DNA from 3 places in the Paenibacillus sp. FSL R7-0652 genome. Region 2 is predicted to be linked to each of the others. Evidence: predicted binding sites of a transcription regulator. Region 2 holds the regulator's gene; each other region holds the start of a gene.
What was found. Region 2 encodes LexA, which represses DNA repair genes until DNA is damaged. Its sites were predicted from a motif close to CGAACATATGTTCG; they were not measured.

Region 1 (6,277 bases), 900 kb from region 2:
AGGAAATTTCAGCAGGCGGCGTTGTATACAGAACCGGAGAAGACGGTCGGCTTCAAATACAGCTTATTATGGATCGTTACGGTAAAATAACACTTGCCAAAGGCAAGATGGAAGCTGGAGAAACGATCGAACAGACGGCCCTTCGTGAAATTCTGGAAGAAACAGGTATGGTGGGCCGTATTATCGAACCGATTAATATCATTGCTTATACGTATCAGCATGCCGAATTTGGGCCCGTGGACAAGGAAGTGCACTATTACCTCGTGGAAGCGGAAAGCGGTGATCTGCAGCCTCAGATTGAAGAGATCAAAGGTGTGGATTGGTATACTCCGGAAGAGGCTTGGTCCAAACAGCAGCAGAACGGATACGACAACAACAATGATGTTGTGCGCGCTGGTTTGAATAAACTGGGTGTCAATGTATAAACAGTGAGTATTTCGCTGCATCGATGTCTGCATGTTCTACAAGCCCGGGAAGGGTTGACAGCATTTCAAACCACAGGTGTCTTGGCCGAAGAGGCGATGACAGGTGGTTTTTTGTGCCAGATGGGCAGGTAACAGAACGGTAAAGCCAGCAGTGAGCTGATGATATTAAAAAGAGTCTGGGCATGCGCAATCTGTGCCCCTTGATCCGCTGAGAGCCAGGCCGAAGCTGCATGCAGCTGGCTGATCAGCGGCATAAACAGCAGTGCTCCCGCAATGTTAAGCACCACATGGGAGGCTGCCACAAATTTGCCTGCCGACGCCCCGCCCGCGGCTGCAATAACGGCGGTGATGCAGGTCCCGACGTTGGACCCGATCACGATAGCGATGCCGATCTCCACAGGCAGTACGCCTGTGGCGGCCAGCGTGATCGCCATGCTGATGACCGCGGCGCTGCTGTGAATCAGCGCGGTCAGGCAGGCCCCGGCGAGAAAGCCCCACCACAGGCTGTCCGCCGAGCGGTCCAGAAACCATTGAAATACCCCCATGCTGCGGAGCGGAATGGCAATGGACTGCATGACCTGAATGCCTGTCATGACGAGCGCGAAGCCTGCTGCTGCGAGGAAGCTGAATTGTATGTTGGCCAACGTCCGGCGGGTACGCGCAGGAGCAGCTTGATTGCGTTCAGCAAGGATAACAAATATGGACCATCCTGTCAGCGATAGGAGCAGCAGCGGCAGTGAAGCACGTCCTATCTGAAGGCCGACCAGTTCCGTTGTCAGACAGGTTCCGATATTGGTTCCAAGGATAATGCCGAGCGTACGGCCGTAGGTAATTAATCGTGCATTAGCCAATCCAATCGTCAGTACGGTTACGGCTGTGCTGCTCTGCAGCAGTGCCGTTGCACCAGCGCTGAATACCATGCCCTTCCACGGGGCAGAGGTGGCGCGGTTCAGCCAGCCTGCGAGCATAGGCCCGGCCATTCGCTGCAGCGCCGTCTCCATCAGCTTCATGCCGCCAAAAAAAATGATAAGCCCATACAGCAAAGGCAGAATTATTTCCCTGAACATGAGTATCCCTTCCTCCCGTGCATTTCCTTATCACTTATTCTATGAGGAAAAAGAGACAAGCATGACAGGTGAGGGGGTTATACAAAAAACAGCCAGCTCCCAATCCAAAAGATACGGTGATTCGACAAACGCAGCGGAGGGGACGAAATTGAATCTGAAGAAGCGAAGCGTGCGCCTTTGTCTCCGGATTTTCCCTTTGGAGAAGGGGAATCAGAAAAATCTGGAGACAACAGCGATCGTAGGATCAATTCGCCCCCGGAGCGTCTTGCCGCCCAAACCTGTCTTTTCAACTAAAATAAGAAAGAAGTGGATCAATCTTGCCATCCGTAACACTGGAACGCAGCCGCAAAAAACGGCTGGAACATGCACACCCCTGGGTTTTTAAAAATGAAATTGCGTCCGTAGACGGCAATCCGGAACCGGGTGATATCGTCAATGTACTGAATCATCAAGGTCGTTACTTGGCGACGGGTTATTATAATCCGGCTTCGCAGATTACCGTGCGCGTGGTCTCGTACCAGCCTTTGGAATTTGAACAGATGGACACGGCCTTTTTCGCAGCACGTTTTCATGACTGTCTGCGTCACCGGGAACGTTTCATACAGGATGGGGAAGCGTATCGTCTCGTTTACGGCGAAGCCGATTTTCTGCCCGGACTGATCGTTGACCGATTCGGCAGCATTCTAGTGGTGCAAATCCTGACCCTTGGGATGGATCGCTGCCGTGAAGCCATTGTACAGGCGCTCATTGAAGTCATGCAGCCAGAAGGCATTTATGAGCGAAGTGATGTATCTATTCGTGAACTGGAAGGTCTGGAGCAGGTCAAAGGTCCGCTCTATGGAGATTGTCCGCGTCATATTACGGTGACTGAAAATGGACTGCTCATCAAGGTGGATATTGTGGAGGGTCAGAAAACAGGCTACTTCTTCGACCAGCGTGAGAACCGTGCGGCCATTGAACCGCTGATGAAAGGCTGGGGGTATAAAAGCGGCATCACGCTGCAGCAGATCGAGCACGAAGGAAGCGAGCAGCAGCTGCCTGTGAATAAGGGCGGCAAAGTGGTGACTTTCCCGTATTGGGACGGGGCCACGGTGCTGGAGTGTTTCTCGCACACCGGCAGCTTTACCTTGAATGCATGCAAATATGGAGCGAAGAAGGTAACTTGTCTTGATATTTCCGAACATGCCATCGAAAGTGCACGAACGAATGTAGAACTGAACGGTTTTACGGATCGGGTCGAGTTTGTAGTAGCTGATGCCTTTCAATACCTGCGTGAACAGGTCAAAGGACTAGACGAGCGCAATGCACGAGCACGGGCGGCGGAACAAAAGGTGGACACGTCCAAGGCATTATCCGGTGCTGGAAAAACGTTTGATGTCGTTATCCTTGATCCGCCTGCGTTTGCGAAAACAAAATCCGCAGTCAAGGGAGCATGCCGTGGTTACAAGGACATTAATCTGCAGGGTATGAAACTTGTCAACGAGGGCGGATATCTGGTAACGGCAAGCTGTTCTTATCATATGCGTCCTGATCTTTTCCTTGAAACGATAGCGGATGCCGCAGAAGATGCAGGTAAAGTGCTCCGTTTGATTGACTGGAAAGCCGCTGGCAAGGATCATCCGCAAATTTTGGGCGTAGATGAAGGGCACTACTTGAAATTCGCTATTTTTGAAGTGCGAAGCAAAAAGAATTAAGCATATTCTCTTTTATTTAGAATGAATTGTACCCTATGGGATAGGCACTTTAAAAAGTCCATCTTATAGGGTATTTTTCTTTATGAGGAAAAGCTTGATCTTGGCGTGGTATTGGCTGTGTGAAACCGTTAGAAGTCGTACCACAATTGAATTGTCATTGAACTTCGCTCTAATAGTTGAAGCTGCCGTCTGTACAATGCAGACAGCAACTTTGTTCAGGTTCTATTGTTAAGTTCCTGTTATGAAGTTCCAGTAGACGTAATAATGATTGCATCAGCTTTCACAGTATATTTATGGTCTTTCTTATTGGTAATTAAGCTGTTCGTCATATTTGGTGGATCATGGCAAACGTATGTTCCGAAGTGAGTAAGGTATGATATACTGGAAATTAAAATCTTGTACGTGCAGTTTGGAGGATGACACATGTCCGTACACTTTGTTATTGGCCGGGCAGGCAGTGGCAAAAGCACACTGATTACCCGGGAAATCACATCCCTGCTTAGGCAGGAGCCTCAAGGAAAACCGCTGATTCTGCTTGTTCCTGAACAAAGCTCATTTCGGACAGAGCAGGCACTGGTTTCTTCCGAAGGCATTAAAGGTACGATGCGTGCCGAAGTACTTGGCTTCCGTCGTCTTGCTTATCGTGTTATGCAGGAGGCTGGCGGTTCTGCCCGCATTCCGATTGGAGCTGAGGGCAAGAAGATGCTTTTATATAAAGTCATCCAGCGTCGGAAGGAAGAATTGAGGTTGTTTGCTGCTTCGGGCAGCCAGCTTGGTTTTATTGGGGAATTGACCCAATTATATAGTGAGTTTAAACGATACGAAGTGCATGCTTCGGTACTCGAAGAGGGGCTTGCAGCGTGGGAGATTGCATCTACTTCACCCATTCTGGAGGATAAGCTGCATGATTTGAACTTGATCTACCACGACTACGAGAGGGAACTGACTAATTTATATATTGATGATGAAGATACACTGAACGAGCTGACGGGGCGTTTGCCGGAAAGCACATGGCTGCAGGGAGCTGAAGTCTGGATTGACGGTTTTCATGGATTCACTCCGCAGGAGATGAGTGTCATAGGACAGCTCATGCTGCAGGCCTCGTCTGTAACCATTTCCTTAACGCTTGATCGTGCTTACGAGCAGTTTGTACTGCCGGGGGAGCTGGAATTATTTTATCCAACAGCTAGTGCTTATACGCGGCTCAAAGGCATGGCAGAGCATTTGGGTGTGTCCAGCGATACGACAATACTTCATGACGAAGTACTGCCGAGATTTAAGGATCGGCCAGGACTTGCCCATCTGGAGGCTGGGTTTGATCGGCGTGTTCGCTGGAGAAGCGAAGGCGAAGACTCGGGAATTCGCTTGGCTGCTGCGGAGAATCGCCGGGCAGAACTGGAGGGCGCACTGCGTGAAATGCGTCGTCTTGCGCAGGAGGATGGGGCCAGATATCGGGATATGGCAGTGCTTGTTCGCGGATTAGAGACCTATGCTGATATTGCGGAGCCGTTATTCAGGGATTATGATGTTCCGGTCTTTCTGGACCGAAGACGAAGTGAACTGCATCATCCATTATCCGAATTTATTCGTGCGGCATTGGATATTGTTCGCCGCAACTGGCGGTACGAGGATGTATTTCGCTGTGTCAAAACAGATCTGCTGCTTCCGCTGAATGGTTCCATTACACGTGAAAACATGGACCAGCTCGAAAACTATGTACTTGCCTGCGGTATCCATGGATATCGCTGGACGGATGGCAAGCCGTGGAAGTATGTTCCAAGTTTGTCTCTGGAAGATAATGCCCAGGAAGGACGCAGCCGGGGACGGGATGCTTTGTTATCACAGATGGAAAGCTGCCGGACTGTAATTACATCGGCACTCGGCACGTTTGAGAAACGAATGAAAAAAGCAAAAACAGCCGCTGCTCAATGTGAAGCATTATTCGGACTGTTAGAGGATGCAGATATTGCACGTAAACTGGATCAGATGTCCGCTCTGGCCAAAGCACAGGGAGATCCTGAGCGGTCCAGAGAGCATCGTCAGATGTGGGGGGCTGTACTCGATCTGCTGGACCAGATGGTTGATATGATGGGAAATGAACGCTTGGACATTTCTTTATTTGCAGGCATGATCGAAACCGGATTGACTGAACTCAAGCTGGGGCTTGTTCCCCCGGCACTTGATCAGGTGCTGTTTGGTTCCATGGATCGTACGCGTCTGCGCGATATTAAATATGTATTTATTCTTGGGGCGGTCGATGGAGAGCTGCCGGCAATCCCTCAGGATAACGGTGTACTCACGGAACAGGAGAGGCTGCTGCTGACGGAAAGAGGCATGGGCCTTGGTCCCGGAGCAACGAGATTAATGCTGGATGAACGCTTCCTGATCTATACCGCTTTGACAGCTGCCAGCAAACAGTTATGGCTGAGTTATCCGGTGGCGGACGATGAAGGCAAGCCGTTACTGCCTTCCGAAATTGTGCGTCATGTGCGTAAAATGTTCGGATTGCAGGAGCAGCCTTTGCTTGCGCAGCCGCCAGTAATGGATTCAGAATCGCTGCACGATTCATATGCTGTTCATCCCGAACGGAGTCTTTCGATGCTGATTGGACAGCTTCGCAGATGGCGCAGGGGAGAAGAGATTCCCGAGATGTGGTGGGCAGTCTACAACTGGCATGTAACCCGGGAGACGAGCCGTCCGCAGCTGGAACGGCTGCTCAGCTCGATCTTTTACCGCAACCGTGCCCTGACGCTGCAAACATCGACCAGCCGCAGACTGTACGGTACAGAGGTACGGACAAGTGTGTCACGTATGGAACGATTTGCAGCCTGTCCTTTCTCTCATTTTGCATCACACGGGCTGAAGCTCAAAGAGCGGCAAATATATCGTCTTCAGGCCCCGGATATCGGTCAGCTGTTCCATGCTGCACTGAGTCAGCTGGCCATGCGTCTGCGTGAGGAAAATCGCAGCTGGGGCAGTCTGACACCGGAACAGTGCCGACAGGAAGCCGAGCAAACGGTCGAACAGATCGCTCCTCAGCTTCAGGGAGAGATCTTGCTGAGCACGAAGCGTTACGGGTATATTTTCCGCA
Region 2 (6,277 bases):
TAATACAGCCTTTCTTAAAAAATGAATCTAATCTTTATGCAATACGTTAATTATGGTAGGATTATCCTGAAATAGAAAGGAGTGCAACAACATTGAAGAGGTTACCATGGATATTAGGAATATCTTTAATATTAGCTGTTTTAGCGGCAGGCTGTAGTTCAAATTCACAAACGGTCACTGAGAACCTAGGAACTGAAGTGAAGAATCCAACAGATCCTTCAGTTAAAGAAAATCTAACTGAAAAATACATCAAAGCAGCTGGGGAATTCAAATTGAAGGAATATACGATTAGTGATATTCCTGAAAATCCTCCGTCTGAAGAAGAATCTGTTAAACGCTACGAGGTGATGGAGCCCTTTTTCGCTCGAAATTTCGAAGAAGAACCTGTCCACCTGAGTCATACATCACTAGTCCTACGAGCCGCGTCCAAACAACAAGCTTCAATGAAACCGGAGAACATGAAATTCTCAGTTTATCAAGAGTTAGAGGATTACGTTGATTTGGACTACACAATGGATCTCGTGCTTGAGAAAGAAAACGGTGAAAAACAGGTTGTTCCCTTGAAGGGAGTTCTTACACTCGTAAACAAAAATGATAAATGGCTTGTTCAAGCCGATGATTTTGACCAATCAGCTTTCAAAAAATTACTTCCGGATACTGAAGTATCTAAATAATAAGTTTTCATCTAAAAAGGACTTGAACAGCTTGTCGGAATTTAATACATCTTAAGCTTCCTCGGCCAAGCACTTAACAAAACATACAAGATATTCGGATAAAAATTAGATGAAGTACGATGGAGGTAAATTATGATCAGAAAATCCAGGTTAATAATATTGGCTGCTTTAACTTTCGGTGTCATTTTGTTAGGCAGCACATCCTTGATCCAAGCTAATGATCGTACTGAGATAAGCGATTACTCGAGTTCCATGGAATCAGTCCCTGCGAGCTTGATGTATGATTCTGAACATCCTGATGAGATCTATGTTAAAGATTGCGGTGTATTTGTGAAGATGGAAAGGCCGATTATGGATTACAGTGGTATGATTGTGGCACATGATTTGCAGCAGGTTACCAAAGAGACAGCAGTAATTTTCGCCAATGGCGATCAGTACTTAAAACAGAAAGGCTGGAACTAAAACATCGATAAGGTCAAAGCATGAAGGACGAGAGAAGGATGAGCACACAATGGCTTGTCCTTTTTACATTCATTCAATTAAAACGACTAAGAACATCCAATTCCTATTCAGAAGCTGAGAAAAAAGAACAACATTCAATTCTATAGAGCAGGGCGTTTTAAAAAAAAGTAGGAAAATTTCAGATTTTTACATCGGAAATGTTTCAATTATATGTTGATAGTTTCATATATAAAAGATATAATTAATTTAAATTTTGAACAATATAATTTCAAATAATTTAATTGGGGATGTTAATGATGAATCAAGCAAAACAACTTGTAAATACACAGCGCACCTTTTTTAATACAGGACGGACTAAAAATGTGGAATATCGTATTGATGCTTTGCAGCGGTTGAGAAAAGGAATTGAAAAGTACCAGCAGCGAATTCTGGACGCGCTCCATACTGATTTGAATAAATCTGAAGCAGAAGCGTATGGGTCCGAGATTCGCATCGTACTGGGAGAGCTGGATTTCACTTTGGAACATCTGCAGGAATGGGCAGCACCTCGCTCAGTACCAACAAGTTCGATTATGCCGGATGCAGTCAGCACGATCTATCCAGAACCTTACGGCGTTGCGTTAATCATCGCACCTTGGAATTATCCGTTTCAGCTGGCGTTTGGACCGCTCATTGGTGCGATTGCTGCTGGAAATTGTGCAGTTATCAAGCCTTCAGAGCTTACACCGGCTACATCTCATCTAATCCATGACCTTATTCAGGAAGTATATCCCCAGGAGTATATTGCTGTTATGGAAGGCGAGGTAGAAACAAGCACAGCACTGCTGAATGAGAAATTCGATTATATTTTCTTCACAGGCAGTACAGGTGTTGGGCGTATTGTGATGAAAGCTGCTGCAGAGCATTTAACTCCGGTAACTTTGGAGCTGGGTGGGAAAAGTCCGGCTATTGTGCATCAGGATGCTGATTTGCAGCTGGCTGCTCAGCGGATTGTACGGGGAAAATTTCTGAATGCGGGGCAGACTTGTGTTGCACCAGACTACTTGTTGGTACATGAGCAGGTGCATGATCAACTTGTTGAACAGATCAGAGCTGAAATCTCCGAGAAATTTGGCGCGAATGTCATGGAGAACGCGAGTTTCCCTCATATTGTCAATGCGCGCAACTTTGATCGTTTGTCTGCTTTCCTTACCAATGGCACGGCTGTCATAGGGGGACGATCAAATCGTGATCAGCTTATGATTGAACCAACCGTTCTTGAGGATATCTCATGGGATTCTCCTGTTATGCAGGAAGAAATCTTCGGTCCTATTTTACCAGTATTTACGTATAATGATCTTAATCCAATGCTTGATGAGATCGTACGTCGGCCTAAACCACTTGCGCTGTATCTGTTTACGGAGAGTGAGGCTTTACAGGAACAGGTCTTGACTCAAGTTTCCTTTGGTGGAGGATGTATTAATGAAACACTCTCCCATATGACCTCGCATTATTTGCCATTTGGCGGTGTAGGAGAGAGCGGAATGGGCTCATATCATGGAAAACAGAGCTTTGAAGTATTTTCACACCACAAAAGCATCCTTAAACGAAGTAAATGATGGATTGGATTTTTACGAGGATACAAGGGGTTATCAAGTTGGAGGGTCCTGTTCTAGCTGGAGATAAATAATTTATAGTAAAAAGAGGTTGTCCTGTAAACAGGGCAACCTCTTTCATATTAAAGTTAAGATCAAGCAAATGAAGCAAGCTAAATCAAAATAAAGGCAGCTTAATGAATGTCGCGGAAAAGGCCGATAACCTTACCTAAAATACTAACATGTTTCAACCGCAGCGGCTCGAATGTTGCATTCTCCGGTTGAAGGCGTATATGATCTTTTTCCTTATAAAATGTCTTAACTGTAGCCTCATCATCCTCAGTCATGGCAACGACAATATCCCCATTATCTGCGGTCTGCTGCTGACGAACAATGACATAATCTCCATTAACGATACCGGCTTCAATCATGCTGTCCCCGACAACGGAAAGCATAAATACTTTCTGTTCGCCTACATAATGAGTAGGGAGCGGGAAGTAATCTTCAATATTTTCAGTTGCTGTAATCGGAACCCCGGCAGTTACTTTACCCACGACTGGAATTCGTGCAACACTGTGGGCAAATTGATGAGAATGCTCGGACTCTTCCTGGCTCAAGAGTTCGATTGCTCTTGGCTTGGTGGGGTCACGTCTGATTAAACCCTTCTTCTCCAAACGATCCAAATGTCCATGGACCGTAGAACTGGAAGCCAGTCCAACGGCTTCGCCAATTTCTCGTACGGAAGGAGGATACCCCTTCAACCGGACTTCATTTCGTATAAACTCCAGAATAGCCTGCTGCCTGCTGGATATCTTCGACATACCGTATCAACCCCATTTTAGTAACGTTTGGGAAAATTATAACATAGAACCTCCGTTCGTACAAACATAAGTTCTAAAGAAATCGCATTATTTCAGTGATTTCTTCATTTTACTCTTTTTTTGTGGATACTCGAGTTAAATTTGAGGGCAAGGTCTTAATCATGCGTATGTTAATTTCGGATTAATGACGTTTTAATGTCGAAAAAAGGGCGAACAATTGTTCTAAAAAAGTTGTTGAACAAAACAGGTGTTCGTGTTATATTGTTTTCAACAGATAGGAACAAACGTTTGGAGGCGGGATGCAAAATGAGATATTCAACTTATCAGAGCATTTATGAACCGGTGAATTCGAAAGCTGTGAGGTCTAACATAGGGCAATTTAGAACATTAATATCACGATTCAAACTTTCGCAGGGGTTAATCAAATTAGCTATTGCTTCATTAATTATATTGATAGGCTGCAGTACTGTTCTAACCGTATTTGCTGGTAATGAGAAAGAGCTGCTTCCTGGAGGAAAGATCGCTGTATCTCAGGGGGAGACGTTGTGGAGTATTTCTGTGGAGCATAAACCAACTACGATGGATACGCGTGTATATATAGAAGCAATTAAAAAGGTGAACCAACTGGAATCAGCAACAATTCAGACAGGACAGGTTTTGGTATTACCTCAGTTTGCTAAATAAAATGCATTTGATCGTGCATTACCGCGCGCCAACTTGACAAGCTGCCTTTATCATGTCAAAGTTATTATGACTTTGTAATTTTGGAGGGGACAAGCTTGGATATTGATAGTCTGGTAGCACGTATTAACGAATTGGCTCGCAAGCAGAAATCCACTGGACTGTCAGAGGAAGAACTTACTGAACGTGCCAAGTTGAGAGAAATTTATTTGGGTAATATTCGTAACAATTTCAGACAGCAGCTCGATTCAATTGAAATTGTTGACGACGAGAATGGTCAGGGCCACCAAGGCAAACTCAAACATTAATTATAGAAACCTAAACATATCGTTATGATATTTAGGTTTCTTCATGCTATTTGGGATGCTTACTATAGGGGGATAAGAGCTTACACCGAGTTATGTAAGCCGATACAAGACACATAAGGGGGATTCACATGTCGCGGCGTTCGTTCGAGAGAACGGTTCGGAAAAATTCTAAGCAATTGAATCAACAGCGTAAAAAAAGCGGTCAACCTATTTCGGGAAATCCAGGTGAAGATATTTACAAAGGAAGAAGCTTGTTATTTCCTATCTTTCTAATTGGTTTGGCGTTTCTGTATCTGTTCATGAGTACTTTTTTGGTTAAAGCTCCAATGACCACATGGGATTGGGTAACGATGCTGCTTTATGTATTTCTGGCTGTTATTTTTATGCTTCGACGTCCTTACATTAAAATCAGCAGCAGCCGGATCATTACAACGAAGGGGAACCGCGAGCGCTCCATTGGCGTTGATGATATTATCAAGTTCAGATTTGAACCAGGCACGGTTGTCATTGAACATAACAGCCGCGGAAAAAGATGGGTTTTTACCAAGTTGTTAAATCGTTACGATACAGAAGCAATGACTGAGCGATTGATGAAATTTGCAAAAGCTCACCAGATCACCGTGGAAACCATTGATAAGTAATTAATGTATAAAGGGGCAGATGATCGGAATGGCATTGAAAGCGATTATGTTCGACCTGGATGATACTTTACTATGGGACGAGCGCAGTGTTCGAGAGGCTTTTCATGAAACTTGTTTAACTGCGGCAGCAGAAACAGGCGTTAATGCCGAGGCACTTGAAGAAGCTGTTCGTAACGAAGCACGTGAATTATACGAATCCTATGAGACATTTCCTTTTACCAAAATGATTGGAATCAATCCATTTGAAGGCCTTTGGGCCAACTTCAATGGAGGAGAACAGCCAGAATTCCGCCAGCTTGAACAGTTGGCTCCGATTTACCGGAAGGAGTCCTGGCGCCGCGGTTTGCTCAAGCTGGGTGTCGATCAAGAAGAGCTTGCAGAACGTTTGGCTTCACAGTTTGGGGCAGAACGCAGATCGAGACCTCATGTTTATGAGGAAACAATGGATACGCTGCGTCATCTGCAAGGAAAATACAAACTGCTGCTTTTGACGAACGGATGTCCTGCCCTGCAGCAGGAGAAGCTGGATGGTGTACCTGAGCTATCTCCTTTCTTTGATGAAATTATTATCTCTGGCAGCTTTGGTAAAGGTAAACCTGATCCATCCATTTTCGATCATGCTTTAAGTAAACTCGGTGTTAAAGCAGAAGAAAGCATCATGGTTGGCGATAAACTAACAACGGATATTCGCGGTGCGCTTTCTTCGGGAATCCGTGCGGTTTGGATTAATCGCGAAAACAAAATCAACAATGAAACCTATTCACCTGACCACGAAATCAAACATTTATCTGATTTGGAAGATATCATTGCGAATTTCTAAATATCTTTGAGAATATGGTTTTACGCAACAGCTACAATACTCATTTAACATTGGTTATGGCATGAAAGATGTGATCTTTCGTGTGTCATAACCAATGTTTTTTTGTTTATGAGCAAACAGAGGAGTGTTTCTAACAATCTGTTAGGAGCAGTTGTATATTTTTTTTGCGAAAAGATATTGAAATTAAGAAACTGCTGCTATAAAATACAACTAACATACTAGTATGACTAGTATTTAAATTCTTCGATGCGCAATCCATTTTCTTTTAAAATTCAATTTATATCACACTTTAAATT
Region 3 (6,277 bases), 1.3 Mb from region 2:
AACAGCTTCTGGCGTATCATCAATAATGAGGTCAATCCCTGTAAGGGTTTCAAGCGCACGGATGTTACGTCCTTCACGACCGATGATCCGGCCTTTCATTTCTTCATTAGGCAGCGTGACAACAGATACGGTTGTCTCCGCTACATGGTCAGCCGCACAGCGCTGGATTGCGAGAGTAATGATCTCGCGGGACTTTTTGTCCGCTTCTTCCTTCGCCTGCTGTTCAATGTCCTTGATCATTTGAGCCGTCTCATGACGGACTTCCTGTTCTACGTTGGACAGTATGATACTGCGTGCGTCTTCCATCGTGAGATTGGAGATTCGTTCAAGCTCCGTCACCTGGTTTTTGTAGATCATTTCGATCTGCTGCTGTGTTTCATCAATACGTTTCTCTTTGTTAGCCACTTGCTCTTCTTTACGTTCGAGTGATTCCAATTTTTTATCCAGCGACTCTTCTTTTTGCAGCAATCGTCTCTCTTGTCGTTGAATTTCGTTCCGACGTTCACGAGTGTCTTTTTCAGCTTCAGCGCGAATACGATGGATTTCATCCTTCGCTTCCAGCACTGTTTCTTTCTTCAGTGCCTCTGCCTCTTTCTTCGCGTTCTCCACGATTTGTACGGCAGCTTGTTCCGCACTTGAGATCTTAGCCTCTGCAAGAGATTTGCGAATAAAATATCCGACTCCGAACCCAATAACGAGCGCGGCCACAACGAGAACGATCGTGATAAAGATGTCCATACTGTTCACCTCCTCGTTGGTTCCTCCAAGGCACGCCTTGGGTCATTTGCTGTTTTCATACCTTACATATGTTTGGGAATAACGAATACTCACGGCGATCCCCCGCCGATTTTCATTTCACATGTACATGACTACATGTACTATTCACTGTTTCCAGTGAACCCATAATCAGGAATGGTATAAATCCGCAGAAACCGAAACCGCTTTTTTGGAAGGAAAAAGGGTTGTCCTTTTCTTACAGACTCATGTCCATTTTAGTATTTGACGAAAGAAATTGTCAAGAGAATGCAGTATGTTAGTCTTCTCGTCTAGTCCCATAACAAGGCTTCGTCATCTTCAGCGTCTTCCGCTCCATCTTCTTCTATTAAACGATTTACAACCCGGCGCACCAGTTCCATGCTAAAACCGCGCCGCATCAAGTAAGGGAACGTTTTACGTTTCTTCTCCTGCACGTCTCCCCGGACCTGTTTCCATTTTTTACGGCCCGCTGTTAATGCAGTGTCCAATTCTGCATCTGCACTCACATCGTCCAGCACCTCTGCAATGAGATCATTAGCGATGCCCTTTTGACGCAGTTCCTGCCTTATCCACAGTTTTCCCTTCCGCTGGCCCTCCATACGCTGTCTCGTCCATTCCTTAGCAAACAGATCATCATCTATGAGTTTTTCCTGTTCAAGCCTGTCCAAAACCTCTTCAATGATCGGTGCCGCGAATTCCTTTTGCTTGAGCTTCTGGCTCAATTCATGCCGGGTACGCTGCTTAAACTCCAAAAAACGTAAGGACTGCACGTACGTTCGCTGACGCTCATCAGCAACAACGATTTCCTCAAGGTCCTTCTTAAGAAAAACCGTGCCGCGTGTCATCCTGTACTTAATCATTACATCTTCCAGAACTGTAATGGAATAAATGCCAAATGAAATGCGGTACCGGGCTTCTCTGCTCTTGGTACGCTCTACCCGGGTAATTACAAGTTCTTCATCATCCGGAAATTGCGAGATGCCGTCTGATGCTGCGTGCTCATGAAGTTCTTCGTCGTGTTCATCATATTCTTGCTGACTTTGGTGAGGCCTCATTACAAACTTCACGCTCCCCGTTATATTTTGATCTTTACAGCTTACTATGGCATAGATGCTAACAGCCTCTGTCCGGAATGGACAGAGGCTGTTTAATTCGCTTCGCGAGAAACCGATCCTATTCAGCTAGATAAGCTTCAACACCTGTTTATTACAAGCGTAAGGACAGGCCAGAAGGCAGGAATCTGCCTCCGGACAGAAGATTACTCATTGATTTCAAATAATTCCTGTTCCTCAGCCGCTTCTTTTTCTTGTTCTTCACTAGTCGGTGCAGGAACAGCAGTTGTCAAATTGCTGGCCTCACGAATTTTCTGTTCAATGATATCAGCAATCTCTTTATGTTCTTTCATGAACTGCTTCGCATTCTCACGGCCTTGACCTAAACGTTCACCTTCGTATGAATACCAAGCACCACTTTTGTTTACGATGTCCAGATCTGTACCGATATCAATGATACTTCCCTCTTTGGAAATACCTTCACCATACATAATATCAACTTCCGCTTGTTTAAACGGAGGTGCAACTTTGTTTTTAACAACTTTAATACGCGTACGGTTACCCGTAATGTCATTACCTGACTTAATGCTCTCAATACGGCGCACATCCAGTCGGACGGTAGAATAGAACTTCAATGCACGACCACCTGGTGTGGTTTCCGGGTTACCAAACATTACGCCAACTTTTTCACGAAGCTGGTTAATGAAGATGGCAATCGTTTTGGATTTGCTGATTGCACCGGACAATTTACGCAGCGCCTGAGACATCAGACGTGCCTGCAAACCTACGTGGGAATCGCCCATCTCTCCTTCAATCTCTGCTTTTGGTACGAGAGCAGCTACGGAGTCAATAACGATGATATCTACTGCACCACTGCGTACAAGAGCTTCGGCGATCTCCAGTCCCTGCTCGCCTGTATCTGGCTGAGACAAGAGCAATTCGTCAATATTAACGCCCAGTTTGCTTGCATAGTTCGGATCCAGTGCATGCTCGGCATCAATAAATGCAGCTTGTCCACCTACACGTTGAACTTCAGCAATGGCATGCAGTGCCACCGTAGTTTTACCTGAAGATTCAGGTCCATATATTTCAACAATACGGCCTTTTGGTAAGCCGCCTGTTCCTAATGCAATATCCAAAGCCAACGATCCGCTGGGAATAATTTCTACATTCATGTGAGTCGACTCACCCAGTTTCATGATGGAACCTTTACCAAATTGCTTCTCTATTTGACGGAGCGCCATATCAAGCGCAGCACGACGGTCTGACAATAAACTCACACCCTTTACTGTTTATAATGTAATGATACCTTGTTTTAACTCGTTTGCCAAGCTTTTTTTCGAACATACATTCGTTTTTTTGTCCAGGCAGAGGCGCCTCTTCCTCATTGAAATCGATAAAAAAATAGAAAAAGAACCGTAAACAGGGCTGTTAAGCCACATTTTACGGTTCTTCCGTCTTCGTTCATTATACTTCGTTAATTAATCAATTGCAATCTGCTTCACACCGCTTAATCGATAGCCACTAATTTTTGCCATAAACGATACAGAATCGCCTTTGCCGAACGAATACGAACCGTTTCCCGGTTACCGTTAATCCGCAGCTCATGAATTTCAGTATCCTTCCCGCGCTCAGCCAAAGCTATAAACACAAGACCCGGCGGTTTGCGCTCTGAATATCCTGGACCGGCTACCCCGGTTACTGCCAGCCCGAAGTCGGCATCGCCGATCATGCGGACCTGCTCAGCAAGCACTTTTGCCACTTCTGGACTAACCGCGCCCGGTGCATCTTCACCTTCAAGATAACTGTGCGGAACATTGAGCAGCTTTTCTTTGATCTCATTGGAGTAACAGACGATGCCGCCTTTCAGCATCGAGGCACTTCCAGGGACGGAAGTGAGGCTCTGCATCACGAGCCCTCCAGTACAGCTTTCCGCCGCACTCAAGGTCAGACCCATATCAGACATCATTGTCACAATCGTGTATTCAATCGGTACATCCTCGTTGGCGTAGAGGTGTTCAGACAACCGTTCGCGAATCTGGACTTCCATGGCATCGAGCTTCAGTTTCGCTTCTCCTTCGCTTGGAGCCTTTGTAGAGACGCGTACCGTCACTTCACCTTCACTCGCGTAAGGAGCAATCGTAGGGTCTGTCTGCCCGTCAATCAGGTCAAGCAGTCGATCCTCCAGAGCAGACTCCCCAATACCTGCGAATTTCAGCATACGAGAATAAATCGGCATCTCTTCTGTAAGAGCATGCTGGAACAGCCAAGGCTTGACTTCCTGCTCAAACATCGGAATAAGCTCTTTGGGCGGCCCAGGCATCACAACATAATATTTATCGTTATCCGCAATCGCGTTGCCTGCAGCAAGTCCGGTTTCATTCGCCAGAGGCGTTCCACCCTCAAGCACAATGGCTTGACGTCGATTATTCTCCGTCATTTCAACATTCCGATCCCGGAAGAAACCTTCTATTTTGTCCATAGCCATACGATCAATATGGAGCTTTCGATTCAATACAGCGGCCAGTGCATCTTTGGTCAGATCATCCTGGGTCGGGCCAATGCCTCCGGAAAATAAAATAATGTCTGCACGTCCCTGCGCGATGCGTATCGCTTCACTGAGCCGATTCAGATTATCCCCGACTACCGTCTGAAAATATACGTCAATCCCCATTGCAGCTAGTTCCCGGGAAAGATATCTGGCGTTCGTATTCACGATTTGTCCCAGCAGCAGCTCTGTCCCAACTGCGATAATCTCTGCTTTCATTTCAGCTTCCTCCTGTGCACTTGTTGAGTAGTCAAAGGGCAATAGGATAAGCTCCTATTGCCCTTTGACCCGATAAGTCTTTCATCATTACCCGTTTAAGCATAATTCATTACGCTTTTGATAAATGAAGCAAATTTTTGTTTTTGATAAAGTAGTCAATTCCCGACCAGATGGTGATCAGAGCCGCTGCCCATACTGCAATCTCGTCGACATGAACGCCTGTGTATGAAAACGGAAAATTGTTCAGCAGCAGCAAAACAATCGCTATAATCTGCACGAATGTCTTCAGTTTGCCCCAGGCACTTGCGGCAACAACCGAACCGTCCAGCAGAGCAATCTGACGCAGACCGGTCACGGCAAATTCACGGCTGATAATAACAACTGCAATCCATGAATCCAGCTTGCCCATCTGAACCAATGAAATCAGAACGGCGGTAACCAGCAGCTTGTCGGCGAGCGGGTCCAGCAGTTTGCCCAAATTGGTGACCATATTGTTTTTCCTTGCAAGATAGCCGTCTATTCCATCCGTGCTTGCAGCAACGATAAAAATAAGAGCAGCAATTAACTGATTATACGGAAGCACAAAGCTCCCAAGATGTAACGGCTCTGGATAAAACGGAAAATCCACAAGCAGGAACACCATCAAAAAAGGGATTAAGCAAATTCGTGCAAGCGTAATCCGGTTGGGTAAATTCACAAGACGCCCTCCCTTTGTATCTCCATTACTTCAAACCTTCATCTTAATCCCGTATTCATCATCTAAAGCAAGTGATGAACGTTTGAAACGTCGACTTGGATTTAAGATCAAACCCTATGTAAAAGCGCAAAAAATAAAGTCTACCGCCCAAACGAAAAACCGCTTTAAACGCTCCGGTGACTTCCAGAAGTGTACTGCTTTTCACAAAGTCAGCAAACGATAAAGACTGGACTTGATGCATGACTGCCAGCAATGCACATTCAGTATAATATACGTACCAATACAGTGTCAAAAATACATTGCTGCAGCGGTACCTTTATTTAAAATTGGTATATTGCAGGTCCAGCGGCAGGTTGGCCCCATTAAGCAGCTGCATAACAGCCTGCAGATCATTTTTACTTTTACCCGTTACCCTAAGCTGGTCACCTTGAATCTGACTCTTCACCTTGAGTTTGGAATCACGAATAAGGATATTGATTTTTTTGGCAGCATCCTGATCAATTCCCTGCTTGAAATTCAAACGCTGACGAACAGTACCCGATGAAGCCGGCTCCACTTTTCCATAATCCATATTTTTCAGCGGCAGCCCCCGCTTTGCCATTTTGGACTGCAGTACCTCAATAACCGCCTTTAACTTGCTCTCATCATCTGACACAATCGTTAGAGCGTCTTTATCCAATTTCAAGCTGCTTTTACTGCCCTTGAAATCATAACGATTGCCAATTTCCTTTTCCGTTTGTGTTACGGCATTAGTCAGTTCCTGCAAGTCCATTTTGGACACGATATCAAATGAATTTTCTGAACTCAAAGCGAGTCACCCTTTCAGTTAATCATATGTTCTGTAACATTATAGAGTAAACTCCAATCAAAAGTCTAATATTAGCTGTGTTTAATCATAGAAAAAAGCATTTTTGGTGTACCTTCCGGTCACCAAAAATGCTTGCAGGTTCAGCTGCCTCTAATATCGGCTGCGGTTAGGCTGTCTGAACATATCGAGCACACCAA

Region 1: a site for LexA is predicted at 3,532-3,545, ahead of addB (helicase-exonuclease AddAB subunit AddB). Genes of this name have one in related genera too.
Region 3: a site for LexA is predicted at 3,149-3,162, ahead of recA (recombinase RecA). Genes of this name have one in related genera too.

What each region holds. Positions count from the first base shown of each region.
Region 1 covers NZ_CP152001.1:4,675,233-4,681,509, reverse strand. The annotation lists gene MKY97_RS20470 (NUDIX domain-containing protein) at 1-425, shown strand, start outside; gene MKY97_RS20465 (Na/Pi symporter) at 491-1,492, opposite strand; gene MKY97_RS20460 (class I SAM-dependent rRNA methyltransferase) at 1,810-3,186, shown strand; gene addB (helicase-exonuclease AddAB subunit AddB) at 3,610-6,277, shown strand, end outside.
Region 2 covers NZ_CP152001.1:3,771,284-3,777,560, reverse strand. The annotation lists gene MKY97_RS16735 (hypothetical protein) at 93-674, shown strand; gene MKY97_RS16730 (hypothetical protein) at 807-1,136, shown strand; gene MKY97_RS16725 (aldehyde dehydrogenase) at 1,433-2,734, shown strand; gene lexA (transcriptional repressor LexA) at 2,905-3,531, opposite strand; gene MKY97_RS16715 (LysM peptidoglycan-binding domain-containing protein) at 3,838-4,215, shown strand; gene MKY97_RS16710 (DUF896 domain-containing protein) at 4,311-4,520, shown strand; gene MKY97_RS16705 (hypothetical protein) at 4,649-5,161, shown strand; gene MKY97_RS16700 (HAD family hydrolase) at 5,190-5,981, shown strand.
Region 3 covers NZ_CP152001.1:2,478,342-2,484,618, reverse strand. The annotation lists gene rny (ribonuclease Y) at 1-738, opposite strand, end outside; gene MKY97_RS11370 (RecX family transcriptional regulator) at 1,047-1,811, opposite strand; gene recA (recombinase RecA) at 2,015-3,079, opposite strand; gene MKY97_RS11360 (competence/damage-inducible protein A) at 3,319-4,575, opposite strand; gene pgsA (CDP-diacylglycerol--glycerol-3-phosphate 3-phosphatidyltransferase) at 4,685-5,272, opposite strand; gene MKY97_RS11350 (YajQ family cyclic di-GMP-binding protein) at 5,589-6,080, opposite strand; gene MKY97_RS11345 (hypothetical protein) at 6,231-6,277, opposite strand, start outside.